DNA from 2 places in the Verrucosispora sp. WMMD573 genome. Region 1 is predicted to be linked to the other one. Evidence: riboswitches for the same ligand, from Rfam matches in the RefSeq annotation. Region 1 holds a riboswitch; the other holds the start of a gene.
The links. Region 1 has a riboswitch for S-adenosylmethionine ahead of thrC (threonine synthase). Riboswitches for the same ligand answer to the same signal wherever they lie in the genome.
Positions count from the first base shown of each region.

Region 2: it holds a riboswitch for S-adenosylmethionine, as region 1 does, so the genes downstream of both, O7601_RS22425 (ABC transporter substrate-binding protein) here and thrC (threonine synthase) in region 1, are expected to answer to the same signal.

Region 1 is NZ_CP114901.1:895,173-902,750, forward strand. It holds gene O7601_RS04175 (hypothetical protein) at 1-115, opposite strand, end outside; gene O7601_RS04180 (cold-shock protein) at 244-447, opposite strand; gene O7601_RS04185 (GNAT family N-acetyltransferase) at 659-1,189, shown strand; gene paaN (phenylacetic acid degradation protein PaaN) at 1,249-2,922, opposite strand; gene O7601_RS04195 (GNAT family N-acetyltransferase) at 2,976-3,995, opposite strand; gene thrC (threonine synthase) at 4,238-5,524, opposite strand; SAM riboswitch class I at 5,534-5,669, opposite strand; gene O7601_RS04205 (DoxX family protein) at 5,789-6,235, opposite strand; gene O7601_RS04210 (DUF4232 domain-containing protein) at 6,439-7,176, shown strand; gene O7601_RS04215 (ABC transporter permease subunit) at 7,254-7,578, opposite strand, start outside.
Region 2 is NZ_CP114901.1:4,899,350-4,906,927, forward strand. It holds gene O7601_RS22395 (urease accessory protein UreD) at 1-469, opposite strand, end outside; gene ureG (urease accessory protein UreG) at 469-1,221, opposite strand; gene O7601_RS22405 (urease accessory UreF family protein) at 1,211-1,972, opposite strand; gene O7601_RS22410 (urease subunit alpha) at 1,972-3,675, opposite strand; gene O7601_RS22415 (urease subunit beta) at 3,737-4,060, opposite strand; gene O7601_RS22420 (urease subunit gamma) at 4,057-4,359, opposite strand; SAM riboswitch class IV at 4,767-4,879, shown strand; gene O7601_RS22425 (ABC transporter substrate-binding protein) at 5,142-6,026, shown strand; gene O7601_RS22430 (amino acid ABC transporter permease) at 6,063-6,842, shown strand; gene O7601_RS22435 (amino acid ABC transporter ATP-binding protein) at 6,839-7,570, shown strand.

The sequences.
Region 1 (7,578 bases):
CGGGATACGGCGTCCCGCCGGGGTGCAGGGGTGGTTGGCCGGCCCATCCGGCGGGCGGCTGCGGCTCGCCCGGAGGTGGAGAGGACGGACCTGTCGGGGGCGGCTGGTCGGACATGGGACCTCCTCAGCGACGGCTGGCTCGGTCCATGATCTTCCCTTGTGGGGCGCCGGCACCGCTGCCCCCTCCGGCGATGGTCACGCCACCCCGACGACGATCGGTCGAATGGGGTGGGTGGTCGGCGCTCAGGCGATGACGCGTACCCGCTCGGCCTGTGGGCCCTTCTGGCCCTGGGCGATCTCGAACTCCACCCGCTGACCGTCGTCCAGCGCCTTGTAGCCGTCCATCTCGATCGCGGAGAAGTGAACGAAGACGTCCTGCCCGCCGTCGACGGCGATGAAGCCGTAGCCCTTCTCGGCGTTGAACCACTTCACGGTGCCTTGTGCCACGGTGTTTTCCTCACTCTGCACGGCGTTCCACTACCTCGGGTCGCCGGCGCACCGGCACCCGGAAACCACCGGTTTCGGCGGTCGGCGACGACCACTGAAACGGGTGACCGAAATCGCACGCTACACGAGGAGTGACGACGGCGCACGACCACAAATCGGGCGTATTACTATCGTCCGTATCGTCGTACGTCATTGTGATAAGCATTCCGGCATGACAAGCGCCACCGACGGAACGGGCTTGCGCCGGGCCGTCATCCGCCGAGTCGAGCCACCCGACGCAGCTCGGATGCGGGCACTGCGTCTGGAGATGCTCGCGGACGCGCCGTTGGCCTTCCTGGAGACGATCGCCGAGGCCGCGGCCCGGCCACACGCCGAGTACGCCGCCCGGGTCGCCCAGGTCTCCGCCGGTCCGGGCACAGCGCAGTTCGTGGCGGATCCGGGCGGCCGGCTCGTCGGGCACGCCGGCGGCATGGCGCACCCGGCCGAGCCGGGGGTGACCGTGCTCTACGCCGTCTACATCACCCCGAGCTGGCGGGGCACCGGCCTGCTCGCGGATCTTGTCGACGGGGTGGCGGCCTGGTCCCGGGCCTGCCGGCGGAACGAGCTGATGCTCGAGGTGGTGGTCGGCAACGACCGCGCCTACCGGGCCTACCAGCGGCTGGGATTCGTCGACACCGGCGTCCGCCTCCCGCACCCCAACATCCCCACCCTGCGCGAACTCCAGATGCGTAGGGCGGCGTAGCCACGACAGACGATCGCCGATCTGGGGCCCCGGGGAAGACCCCGGAGCCCCACCACGCCTCAGACGTGCCGGCGGCTCTGCACGACCCGGAAGCGGTTCGCCACGTACGCTCCGTCGGTCAACGCCGAGTTCGCCGCCGCGTTCGCCCCGCTGCCGTGGAAGTCGGAGAAGGCCGCCGACTGGTTCACGAAGACGCCGCCGGTGAGGTTGGCCGACAGGTGCACCCCGACCTCGATCGCCGCCGCTTCGGTGGCGTCCAGCACCGCGTCGTCGGTGGAGTAGACCGCCGCGGTGAGCGCACCCTTCTCACCCACTGTCGAGCGCAGGATCTCCAGGCTGTGTGCGGTGGAGTCGGTGGCGATGGCGAAGGAGATCGGCCCGAACCACTCCCGGGAGTAGGTCTCGGTGTCGCCCGCGTCCAGCTTGACGATGGTCGGCGTACGCACCACGGCGTCCGGAAACGACGGGTGCTCGACGGTACGCGACTCCAGCACCGGCGAACCGACCTTGGTCACCTCGTCCAGCCGCTCCAGCACCCCGTCGTTGACGATCGCGCCGGTCAGCTCCACTCCCCGGGCCGGGTCACCGGTGAGCTTGCCGATCGCCGTGGCGATGCCGCCGGCCACCTCGTCGAAGCTCTTGTGCCCCTGGTCGGTGTCGATGCCGTCCCGGGGGATGAGGATGTTCTGCGAGGTGGTGCACATCTGCCCGCTGTAGAGAGTCAGCGTGAAGCCCAGGTTGCGGCACATCCCGGTGAAGTCGTCGGTGGAGTCGATCACCACCGTGTTGAGCCCCGCCTTCTCGGTGTACACCGCCGCCTGGCGGGCGTTCGCCTCCAGCCAGTCGCCGTACTCGGTGGAGCCGGTGAAGTCGACGATCCGGACCGCCGGATGCAGGGCCAGCGTCGAGGCGATCTTCTCGCCGGGGGCCTCGGGGGCCAGCAGCACCAGGTTCGGGTCGAACCCGGCCTCGGCCAGCACCTCCCGGGCGTACCGGACGGTGACCGCCAACGGCAGCACGGCGCGCGGGTGCGGCTTGACCACGACAGGATTGCCGGTGACCAGCGAGGCGAACAGACCCGGGTACGAGTTCCAGGTCGGGAAGGTGTTGCAGCCGATGACCAGGGCCACGCCCCGGGGCACCACGTGGAAGGTCTTGGACATCCGCAGCGGGTCGCCCTTGCCGGCGGCCTTCTCCCAGCCCGCGGTGCCCGGGTGCCGGGTCATCTCCGCGTACGCGTAGGCCAGCGCCTCAAGCGCGCGGTCCAGCGCGTGCGCACCACCGGCCTGGAAGGCCATCACGAACGCCTGACCGCTGGTGAACTGCACCGCGTTGGCCAACTCGAAGACGTTCTTGTGCAGCCGGTCGAGGATCTCCAGACAGACGCCCACCCGGGTCTGAGGGCCGGCGTCGCGCCAGGCGGGCAGCGCCGCTGAGGCGGCGGCGACCAGTTGGTCGGCGTCGGCGTGCGGGTAGCGCACGTTCAGGGCGACGCCGAACGGGCTGTGCTCGGTGGCGACCCGTTCGCCGTCACCCGGCTGGTCGAGCGGGAAGTTCCCACCCAGGTACGCCTCGAACGCGGCCTTGCCGTCGGCGGCGGCGGTCTCGCCGTACACCCGTGGGCTTGGTGATTCCGGGTAGGCGGACCAGTATCCCCGCTCCGTGATCGCGGTCAGCGCGCGGTTGAGGGTCTCGGCGTGCCTGTCGTAGCGGGGGTGCGGGGTCTCCGTCATGCCCGCCATCATGCAACACGAAGCCCTCAGATCAGTAGGGGCGTGTCACAACTTCAGATGGTCAACTGCCAGTTGCTCCACCGGTCCTGCACCCGGAAACCGAGCTGCTCGTTGATGGCGATCATGTGGTCGTTGCTGGCCGCGTTGAAGGTGTCGATCACCCGCACGCCCGGTTCGTGGGCGAGCAGGTGCCGCAGGTTCTCGATCTTGGCAAGCAGGCCCAGCCGGTGTCCCCGGTGCTCCGGGTCGACGATGGTGATCTGCTGGAACGAGTGCCAGTCCGCGGAGGCACCGACGTCCAGCAGCGTCCATGCGACCAGCCGACCGGATGCCTCGTGGCGGACGCCGACGTGGTAACGGCGGCGGCCCCGCGCATCCAGCGCCAGTTCGGTGCCGCGCAGGCGATCGGCGTCGACCTTCTCCGGCTCCCACGCCAGATCGCCCATCGGCGCGTCGGCCAGCAGCCGTCCGTCGAGGTACGCCACGTCGGCGGCCAGGTCGTCGGGGGTGTACCCGCGCCAGCACAGCACCTGGTAGCCGGTCGAGCGATCCCGGGCGTCGGCCCGCAGCGCGTCCAGCTTCGCCTGATCGAGGTCGGCGGTGTCGAGGCGTCGCCGCACATCGGTCAGGGCATCGACCGCGCCCATGGCCACAGCGAACGCGTTACCCGGCGACCGGCGACCGGGCTCGCCGGCAAGCTCAGCGCGGCTCATCGCACTCACCCGCTTACGCCCGCGCTCGCGCAGCAGGCCGAGCCCATGTTCGGCCAACGCTCGGCCGACGCCTCGGCGGCGTTGTGCCGGATGCACGATCAGCTCAGCGGAGGCGTTCTCGGTGTTGTCCAACTGCGGCAGGTCCAGCCGGAGAAAACCGGCCGGCTCACCGTCGATCCGCGCCAGCAGCATGCGGGTTTCGTAGCCCGGCATCGGATGGCGCAGAAGGGCGGTGAATCGTTGCCGGCAGAGGGGCGGGAAGTCCGGCTCGTCGGCGGCCACCTGTGCGGCACCGACCTGATACGCCTGCTGGACGGCCGCCTCGTCGGCGGCCCCGACCGGGGTGATGGTGATGGTCATGACGGCAGCCTGCGCCAGCGACAGACGAGCGGGCCAGCGAATTTTCGCTGGCCCGCTCGGACGTTGGTCGGGAGGGACGATCGCACAACGCCTCCGGCGCTGGGTCGTAAAGACTGAAAGTCTACGGCGAAGCGCCCTCCCGCACGGAGCATCTTGCGCCGTCCGTTTGCGGTCGTCAAGTCCCTGGCGGCGTGTTTCGCTCACTCCCTGCGAAATACCGCTTACTCATCCGTTCGTCGTCGTCAGCCCAGCAGGCCCGCGTCGCGGGCGGCCCGCAACGAAGGCTTGATCCGGTGAGTGGGGCCGACCTCACCGGCGACCGCGTCGAGGGTCTTCAGCCCTTCGCCGGTGTTGAACACCACCGTCTCGGCGGCCGGGTCCAGTCGGCCCGACTCGACCAGCTTGCGCAGCACCGCCACGGTCACCCCGCCGGCCGTCTCCGCGAACACCCCGGTGGTACGCGCCAACAGGCGCACCCCGGCCCGGATCTCGTCGTCGTCGGCGTAGTCCATCCAGCCACCGGTGCGGCGCACCGCCTCCAGTGCGTACAGCCCGGCCGCCGGGTCGCCGATGTTCAGTGACTTGGCGATCCCGGTCGGCTTGACCGGGGTGATGGCGTCGGTGCCGGCATGCAGCGCGGTGGCGATCGGGTTGCAGCCGGCCGACTGCGCCCCGAAGACCTTCCAGCCACCCGCCGGGGCCTCGACCAGGCCGATCTCGACCAGCTCGCTGAACGCCTTGTCAATCTTGGTGAGCAGCTCGCCCGAGGCCATCGGGATGACCACCTGGGCGGGAATCCGCCACCCGAGTTGCTCGGCCACCTCGTAGCCGAGCGTCTTGGACCCTTCCGCGTAGTACGGCCGCACGTTGACGTTGACGAAGGCGGTGTCCTCGAACTCGTCCGTCTCGACCAGCTCGCCGCAGAGGCGGTTCACGTCGTCGTACGACCCGTCGATGGCGACCAGGTCGCCGCCGTAGACGGCGGTCGTGACGACCTTGCCCTGCTCCAGGTCACTGGGGATGAAGACCACCGAAGGCGCACCGACCCGGGCGGCGTGGGCGGCCACGGAGTTGGCCAGGTTGCCGGTGGAGGCGCAGGCGAACCGGGAGAAGCCCAGCGCGCGGGCGGCGGTCAGCGCCACCGACACCACCCGGTCCTTGAAGGAGTGGGTGGGATTGGCGCTGTCGTCCTTGACCCAGAGCGGCGCGGTGATGCCCAGTTCGGCGGCGAGCTGGTCGGCGGCCACCAGCGGGGTGAACCCCGGGTCCAGGGTGACCCGGGTGGCCGGGTCCTGACCGGCGGGCAGCAGAGCGGCGTACCGCCAGAGATTGCGTGGACCGGCCTCGATCTGCTCGCGGGTGACGGTGGCGAGTGCGGCCGAGTCGTAGTCGACCTCCAGCGGGCCGAAACACTCGTAACAGGCATGCTGGGCGGCGAGCGGGTAGCGGGCCGAACAGGCCCGGCAGACCAGGGCGCGGGCGGGGCTGGCGGCGGTGTCGATGCCGGACGGGGCGAGCGTCGACGTCATGTCGAAGTCCTCTCATCTTTCCCCGCATCGCACCCTGCGGCGGGGACGGAATTGGCACCTGCCCCGCCGGACGCTCAACGGTGAGCGCGCGAGGTGGTTGCCGGGGCGTCGTCGGGCCGTATCCCTCAGCCCCTCTGGATGAGGTATGCAGTTGTGCCGCCGAGTCTAGGCAATCCGGACGCGGCCGTCGCCTGCCAATCCCAGCCTGTGAGCGAAACCTCAGCGGCGCCGTTGCCGTCCCCCCGGCGCCGCTGAGCATCGCCGTCAGGCCGGCACGGACCGCCGCTCGCCCTCGGCCAGGGCGACCGTCGCAGCCCCGCGCCGCCAGAGCGTGTCCACCGCCCAGGTGCCCGGTCCGAGCACCGCCACCAGGAAGAATGCCCAGCAGAACAGGACGGACAGTTCGCCGTTGTTCCGCAGCGGCAGCAGCGCCTCGGGCTGATGGACCACGAAGTACGCGTAGGCCATGGAGCCCGACGCCAGCAGGGCCGCGGGCCGGGTGAACAGGCCGAGGAGCACAAGGGCGCCGCAGACCAACTGGATCATTGCGGCGTACCAGCCCGGCCACTGGCCGAGCGGCACCGCCTCGCCGGTGCCACGGTTGCCGCCGAAGACGCCGAAGACGGACGACATGCCGTGAATGAGAAACAACAAACCGATGACAATGCGGAACAGGGACAGAGCCGGCCCGCCGAACCGGTCAGTGCGCATTGGTACCTCCTACTAGTGGGGTGGTGGTACCAGAATGCGGAATCTATAGATAGTTGTCGATTCAATCTCTCTTGTTGGGAACGCTCCCACACTCAGTCTAGCGGCCGAAACTTCCGGCGGCAGCAGCACTGTGTAAACCTTGTGGTCTGCTTGCGTGGGTGGCGGGAACACCAGCCGACACGGGCGGATGCGACGATGCTGCGATGCCACGCACCACGGTCCGCACTCCGGCTTCCGGTGGCCGTCGGCTCGTCGCCGTGCCGGTCTCGATCGCCGCAGCGTTCGGCCTGCTCGCCGGCTGCGCCCCGGCCGGCGAGGCCCCGGGGGCGCCGCCCCGCCCGCTCCCGGCTTCCCATGGACCCGGCAGCGCACCGTCCGACGGAGCCGATCTCGGCGGCACGCCGTCCCGGGACGGCGATCTCGCCGGAGGCGACAGCCCGACGTCCGGCTGCCCCGTGTCCGGCGTCCGGATCACCTACCGCGGCGTCAGCGCCGCCATGGGGCTGCGGGCGATGGGCCTGGAACTGGTCAACTGCGGCGACCGCCCCTACCGGCTGCACGGGTATCCGGCGCCGCAACTGCGGGACGCGGACGGCACCCTCATCCCGGTCCGGGTGATCCAAGGCGCGGAGGGAATCACGTCCGGCTTCGACGATCCACCCCGGCCGCTGGTGCTGGCCCCCGGTGAGGCGGCCGGCACCGCCCTGCTCTGGCGCAACCTGGTCGACAACCCAACGGTCGTGGCGACCAACGCCGAGCACCTCGACGTCGCCCCGCTGCGCGGCCGGCCCGCGCAACGGGTCGTCATGCAGGGGCGGATCGACCTGGGCAACACCGACCGGCTTGGGGTCAGCGCCTGGCAGAAGCAGGAGCCGCGCACGCCGGAGCCGACGCCCTCGACGCCGAACCCACCGCCCACCACCCCGGTCCCGCTGCTCTGAGCTGTCCCGGCATAGCACCGCACGCTCTTGTCGCCCGCGACCGCCCGGCTCGCGCCGAGCGGTCGCGGGCAGCGAGCTCAGCTGGTGATGTCCTTGCGGGTGAAGCGCCAGAACGCCAGGCCCCAGAACACGGTCGCGTAGCAGATCGCCGAGACCGTGCCCCGGACGATGTCGTCGGTCTGTACGGGCGTGGAGAGCAGCCCCAACCACGCGGTGCTGTAGTGGGTCGGCAGGAACGACCGGATCGCGCCCAGCGCGGTGATCTGGTCCAGGATGCTGGACAGGATCCACAGCAGCACCGCGCCTCCCACCGCGCCCAACGCCGCGTCGGTGGTCACCGAGAGCAGGAACGCCAGGCCCGCGACCACCAGCAGGACGATGGCCAGGTAGCCGAGCACCGCG
Region 2 (7,578 bases), 2.5 Mb from region 1:
GGTCCACCCACGTGTTGACCTCGACGTTGCCGGGCTGCTCGCCATACCGGCCGCAGATCAGCTCGTCCCGCCAGTGCAGGGTGCCGCCGGCCGCGACGTCCACCCGCGAGTCGGCGACGTGCGCGCAGCCGGCCGCCGCGACCAGTTGCTCGGGCAGCCAGAGCAGGGTCGCCCGCTCGGCGACGGTGGCCCGGACCAGCATCCGGGACACCGCGCCGGGGCGGCCGGGCAGGGCCACCGAGGCGGCCACGGTGTGCACGCGTACCGCCGCACCGGGGCCGACCTCGACATCCAGCCGCAGGTCGTCGCCGGCCAGCGGCCCGGCCGCGCCGCCGACGACGTACACCGTGAGGCCACCGCCGGGGGCCGGCACCTGGCGCAGCAGCAGCGGACTCTCGCCGCGCAGCTCGACCAGGGTGGTACGGCCGTTCCTGTCGACGCGGGCCGCCAGCCGGGCGGTGGCCCGCATCAGGCCTGCCCGGCGGGGGCCGCCACGACCGGCGCGGGCCGGTCCGCGCCTGCCGACGCGGCCCGGTGGTGGGCCAGTTCGTGACGGATCCACCCGGCGACCTGGGTCGCCAGGGGGTCCTCGCTGATGGACTGGAACACCGTGGGCAGGTCGCCGCGGCGGGCACGGGCGTCGCGGTCCATCACGGACAGGTCGGCACCGACCATCGGCGCCAGGTCGGTCTTGTTGATGACCAGCAGGTCGGCGGCGGTCACCCCCGGGCCGCCCTTACGGGGCACCTTGTCCCCGCCGGCCACGTCCACCACGAAGATCTGCCGGTCGACCAGGCCCCGGCTGAACGTGGCCGTCAGGTTGTCGCCGCCACTCTCCACAAGCACCAGGTCCAGCGGACCCAGCGCGTCGGTCAGGTCGTCGACGGCGTCGAGGTTGGCGCCGATGTCGTCGCGGATGGCGGTGTGCGGACAGCAGCCCGTCTCCACCGCGCGGATCCGGGTCGGATCGAGCACCCCGGCGCGTTTGAGGAAGTCCGCGTCCTCGGTGGTGTAGATGTCGTTCGTCACCACCCCCAGGCGCAGTTCGTCGGCGAACGCCCGGCACAGCGCCGCGACCAGGGCGGTCTTGCCGGAGCCCACCGGCCCGCCGATGCCGACCCGCAGTGCCCGCGCGGCAGTCGGCAGCGGGGCGTGCGGGTCGACCCCCGGCTCGGGGTGGGTGTGGGGAACGGACTCGTCGTGGTCGACTTCAGGACGCAAAGAGACGCACCTCCCAGGTGACGTGAGCTTCGGCGTGGATGTCGGCGAGCGGAGCGGCGGCGGCGGGCAGCCGCTCCGGTGGTTCCTCGGCGGCGCGGGCCGCCCGCGCCGCGGTGGCGTCGCAGGCGCCGGCGAGCCGCACCAGCAGGGCCTGCACCTGGTACGGGTCCAGGCCGAGCAGGCGTACGGCGGCACTGGCCGAGCCGGTCACCGTCGCGTGGGCGGCGACGGTGGCCACCTGACCGGGGTTCAGACCGGCGGCGGCACCGACCAGCCCCAGCACCAGGGGCTGGTGTGGACCGTCCGGCCCGGCGGGCAGGTCGTCGAAGGTGGTCGCCGGCCAGATCCGGCGACCGGCCCGCAGCAGCGCCCGCCCCTGCCGACGGGACACCGACCGTTGGGCCGGCGAGGCGGTCCGGGCGTCCAGTTCGGCGTCGAGGCGCACGAGCGCCGCCCGTCGGCCCGGCGCGACCCGCTCCGGTGCCGACGGCCGTGGTGGCCGGCCCCCGGCGGGACGGCCACCGGTCACCGGACAACCCGGCGATCCCGAGGCCATCCGGCAGGTGGCGGCGGCGAACGCCGCCGCGACAAGTCCTGCGGTGGCCAACCGGCCCCGCAGGTACTCCCCCAGGGTGTCCAGGTCGGTCACCCGGCCGGCGGCGACAGCCGCCTCCAGCCCGGCCGAATGCGCGTGCGCACCGGCCGGGAAGCGCCCGTCGGCGAGGAGCAGCAGCATCGTCGTGGCGGTCATCAGAACAGGAAGTACCGCTGGGCCATGGGCAGTTCGGCAACCGGATCCGGCTCCACCACCACGCCGTCGATCCGGACCGTGAAGGTGTCCGGGTCGACCTCGATGCGTGGCAGGGCGTCGTTCTCCGGCAGGTCGGTCTTGCCGCGCGACCGTACGTCGGTCACCGGCACCACCCGACGTCGTACGTCCAGCCGCAGCCCGGCCTCCAGCGCCGCGGGCGCGACGAACGCCAGGCTGGTGGCCGCCGCCGCGCCGCCGTACGCGCCGAACATCGGCCGGGGCAGCATCGGCTGTGGGGTGGGGATCGAGGCGTTCGCGTCACCCATCTGGGCGTACGCGATGAGGCCGCCCTTGACGACCAGGTGCGGTCGTACGCCGAAGAACGCCGGCTCCCACAGCACCAGGTCGGCGAGCTTGCCCGACTCCACGGACCCGATCTCGTGGTCGAGACCGTTCGCCATGGCCGCGCAGATGGTGTACTTCGCGACGTACCGACGGGCCCGGTGGTTGTCGGCGGCGCCGTCCCCGGGCAGGGCGCCCACCCGGGCCTTCATCACGTGCGCGCTCTGCCAGGTACGCAGCACGACCTCCCCGATCCGGCCCATCGCCTGCGCGTCGGAGCCGATGATGGAGATCGCGCCTAGGTCGTGCAGCAGATCCTCGGCGGCCATCGTGGACGGCCGGATGCGGCTCTCGGCGAACGCCAGGTCCTCCGGCACCGCCGGGTTGAGATGGTGGCAGACCATCAGCATGTCGAGGTGCTCGGCAAGGGTGTTGCGGGTGTACGGGCGGGTCGGGTTCGTCGACGACGGCAGCACGTTCGGCTCACCGGCGACGGTGATGATGTCCGGCGCGTGTCCGCCACCGGCCCCCTCGGTGTGGTACGAGTGGATCGCCCGGCCGCCGATGGCGCGCAGGGTGTCGGCGACGAACCCGGCCTCGTTGAGGGTGTCGGTGTGGATGGAGACCTGCACGCCGGAGGCGTCGGCGACCCGCAGGCAGGCGTCGATCGCCGCCGGGGTGGTGCCCCAGTCCTCGTGCAGCTTGAATCCGCCGGCTCCGGCCCGCAGCTGCTCCCACAGCGCCTCTTCCGAGACGGTGTTTCCCTTGCCGAGCAGCAGCACGTTGACCGGGAAGGTGTCGAGGGCCTCGTGCATCCGGGCCAGGTGCCAGACGTTCGGGGTGACGGTGGTGGCCCGGGTGCCCTCGGCCGGTCCGGTGCCGCCGCCGACCAGGGTGGTGACTCCGCTGGCGAGGGCCTCGGCGACCAGCTGCGGGCAGATGAGGTGCACGTGGGTGTCGACCGCCCCGGCGGTGAGGATCCGACCGTTGCCGGCGATCACCTCGGTGGCCGGGCCGATCACCAGGTCCGGGTGAACACCGTCCATGGTGTCCGGGTTACCGGCCCGGCCGAGCGCCACGATCCGCCCGTCGCGCAGCCCGACGTCCGCCTTCACCACCCCCCAGTGATCGAGGACGACCGCACCGGTGATCACGGTGTCCAGGGCACCCTCGGCGCGGGTGGCCCGGGACTGGCCCATCGACTCACGAATCACCTTGCCGCCGCCGAAGACCGCCTCGTCCCCACCGGCGCAGTAATCCTGCTCAATCTCGATGAGCAGGTTCGTGTCGGCCAGCCGGATCCGGTCGCCGGTGGTCGGCCCGTACAGGGCGACGTAGCGGCCCCGCTCGACGCTGCTCATGCCAGCACTCCGCTTCGCTCCATGCCGCCGGGCGGCGGGTCTGACCTGCTGATCCGCGCGCTCATGCCGTCCGTCCTTCGTCAAGTGCTCCGGCGCACTCGCCGCGCAGGCCCGGCACGATCCGCGCGCCGCCCAGCGGCACCAGGTCCACCCGGCGACTCACCCCCGGCTCGAATCGCACCGAGGTGCCGGCCGGTACGGCGAGGCGCTGCCCCCAGGCGGCGTCCCGGTCGAAGTCCAGCGCCGGGTTGGCCTCGGCGAAGTGGTAGTGCGAGCCGACCTGCACCGGCCGGTCACCGGTGTTGACCACCAGCAGTGTGGTCACCGGCCGCCCGGCGTTGATCTCCACCGGTCCGTCGGCCGGCAGGATCTCCCCGGGGATCACGGGATCGGGTGGTGCACCGTCACCAGCTTGGTGCCGTCCGGGAACGTCGCCTCCACCTGCACCTCCCTCAGCAACTCGGGGATGCCGTCCTGCACGTCGTCGCGGCTGAGCACGGTGCGCCCGGCGGCCATCAGGTCCACCACGGACTGCCCGTCGCGTGCCCCTTCGAGCAGGAAGGCGGTGATCACCGCGACGGCTTCCGGATAGTTCAGGCGCAGGCCGCGCTCGCGGCGACGCCGGGCGACGTCCGCCGCCACGTGGACGAGCAGGCGGTCCTGCTCGTGGGGGGTGAGATACACGGGTGGCTCCCGGTGGATGTCCGCGCTCCCGTCGACCGCCGGCCCGGCGCCTCGACGCGCCGCCGCACGGGTCGGGGTTCGCCCGCCGACTCGACCGTCACGCGCGTCGGACCCGGGAGTTCCACCCTCCCGGCCCACGTGACGGACCACCGGCGGTGTCATCGGATGCGGACCGCACCGCCCACCGCTGACCAGACCGTAAGGGATCACCCACTCCCCCGGCAACACCCCCACCCGCCGTACGCACCAACCCCGCCGCGTTGATCATGAGGTTAGCGGCAGTCAGGGAGATCGAACTCGCCGCCAACCTCATGGTCAACTCGGCGGGGTGTGAGGGGGCCGGCGTGAGGGGGGTCATAGGGGGTGGACGGTGGGTGGGCGGGCGGGGGCTGATAGCGTCGGCGGCAGGTCATGAGTGCCAGCGCGAAGCCCCGGCTCGCTGGCCGGCAACCCTCCACCGCGCAGGGGTGCCCCGGGTGAGGACCAGGCATCGGAGCGATCTTCGGTGCAAGCGTGGCCTGGGTTCCCAGGTCATCACGACCTTGAGGAGCACCATGTCGTACCGCGATCGTTCGGTGGCCCGCCCGGGCCTGACCCGGCGTCGGCACGTCGACATGATGCGGGTGTGCAGCGCCGCGTGTAGCTGACCGCGTCGCTCCCCGTCACCGATCCCGCACGGGTCGGCTGACCCTCTGCCATCGATCCCATCCCAGCGGTCCGCCCGGCGGCGGACCGTCGGTGCGGCACGTCCGTGCCCGCCGCAGCTCAACCAGGAGACACCTGTGCGATTCCCTCCCGCCCTGACCCGCGCCGCCGCCGTCGGTGTCGCCGCGATCCTCGCCGCCGCCACCCTCACCGCCTGCGGCTCCGACACCGCCGGCAACGCGGCCGACAACCCGTACAACCTGGCGCAGCCAGGTGTGCTGCGGGCCGGCACGCTCACCGACGCCCCACCAAACGTGTACCTGAAGGACGGCAGGTTCACCGGCTTCGACAACGACCTGCTGGTCGCCGCCGCCGACAGGCTCGGCCTGACGGTGGAGTTCGTCGGCACCGACTTCTCCGCCCTGCTCGCCCAGGTCGGCAACCGCAGGTTCGACGTCGGCAGTTCCTCGATCACCATCACCGAGGCACGGAAGAAGACCGTGGACTTCGGCAACGGGTACGACTTCGGCTACTTCGGGCTCGACGTGCCCGCCGGTTCGACGCTGACCAGCTTCGACGAGTTGCCCGGCAAGCGGGTGGTGGTCGTGCAGGGGACCGTCCAGGACGACTACGCCACCGGGAAGGGTCTGGACCCGGTGCGGGTGCCCGACTACAACGGCGCGATCAACCAGCTCAAGGCCGGTACGGCGGACGCGTGGATCGCCCCCGCCGAGATCGGTGAGAAGACCGCCGCAGACAGCGGCGGCAAGATCACCGTGGCTGCGAAGGAACTCAGCCCGGCGCCAACCGCGTACGCCTTCGCCAAGGGCAACGACGCGCTGCGCGAGGCACTGAACAAGGCCCTCGACGAGGTGATCGCCGACGGCACCTGGACCCGGTTGCAGGAGCAGTACTACCCGGGCCGGCCGATCCCGGCCGACTTCACCCCGGGCAGCGGCGACGTGGTGGCACCCTCCGCATCGGTCGGCGCGGCGGCACCGTCGGCGTCGGCCGCTTCCTGACGCTAGGACCACGAGCGAGCAGGGCGGAGGTTGACCGTGGATCCGTTGCGCACCCTGTGGGAGACGTTCTTCGACTGGGAGTCGATGCGCGAGGCGCTACCCGAGATGCTCACCGTCGGGTTGCCGAACACGCTGATCCTGGCGGTCACCGCCGCCCTGCTCGGCTCGGCGCTGGGCATCGTGCTGGCGGTGGCGGGCATCTCGCGTACCCGTTGGCTGCGGTGGCCGGCGCGGGTGTACACCGACATTTTCCGGGGCCTACCGGCGGCGGCGACGATCCTGCTGATCGGGGTCGGGCTGGCCCCGCTGGGGTTGCAGGTGTGGGGGCCGAATCCGTACCCGCTGGGCATCCTGGCGCTGTCGCTGATCGCCTCGGCGTACCTCGGGGAGATCTTCCGCGCGGGCATCCAGTCGGTGGAGGCCACCCAGTTGGAGGCGGCCCGCGCGCTGGGTTTCTCCTGGCGGGAGGCGATGCGGCGGGTGGTCATCCCGCAGGGCGTCCGACGGATCCTGCCGGCCTGGGTGAACCAGCTCATCGCGCTGATCAAGGACTCCAGCCTGGTCTACTTCCTCGGCCTGCTGGCCAGCCAGCGCGAGCTGTTCCGCATCGGTCAGGACTACGCCGCGAACACCGGCAACCAGTCGGCGCTGCTGCTGGCCGGGCTGTGCTACCTCGTGCTGACCGTGCCGCTGACGCACGTCGTCAACTGGATCGACCGGCGGCTGCGACACGGCCGGCCGGCGGCCGGGCCGACCGACGACCCCGACGACCTGGACCTGGCGCTGCCCGGCGCCGCCGGAGGCAACCAACGATGAACACCTCGGTCAGTCTCAGCCTGCGCGACGTGCACCTGGCCTTCGGCAACCATCGGGTGCTACGCGGGGTGGACCTGGACGTGGCGCGCGGCGGCACCGCCTGCGTGATCGGCCCGTCCGGGTCGGGAAAGTCCACCCTGCTGCGCACCGTCAACCGGCTCCTCGAACCGGACCGGGGCGACGTGCTGCTGGACGGCCGCAGCGTGCTGCGCGACGACCCGGACGCGCTGCGGCAGCGGATCGGCATGGTGTTCCAGCAGTTCAACCTCTTCCCGCACATGAGCGTGCTACGCAACGTCACCCTGCCGCTGCGCCGTATCCGCCGGCTCGGCGAGGACGAGGCGGTCACCCGGGCCCGGGCCGAACTCGACCGGGTCGGCCTGGCCGCGAAGGCCGACGCCCGGCCGGCGCAGTTGTCCGGCGGGCAGCAGCAGCGGGTGGCCATCGCCCGGGCACTCGCCATGCGGCCGCAGGTGATGCTCTTCGACGAGGCCACCTCGGCGCTCGACCCGGAACTGGTCAAGGGGGTGCTGGCGCTGATGGCGGAGCTGTCCGCCCAGGGCATGACCATGGTGGTGGTGACCCACGAGATGGGCTTCGCCCGCCAGGTCGCCGACACCGTCGCCTTCATGGACGCCGGGATGGTGCTGGAGGCCGGCGAGCCGGCCGCCGTCTTCGAGTCGCCCCAGCACCCACGACTACGCCGCTTCCTGTCCCAGGTGCTGTGAGACCGACG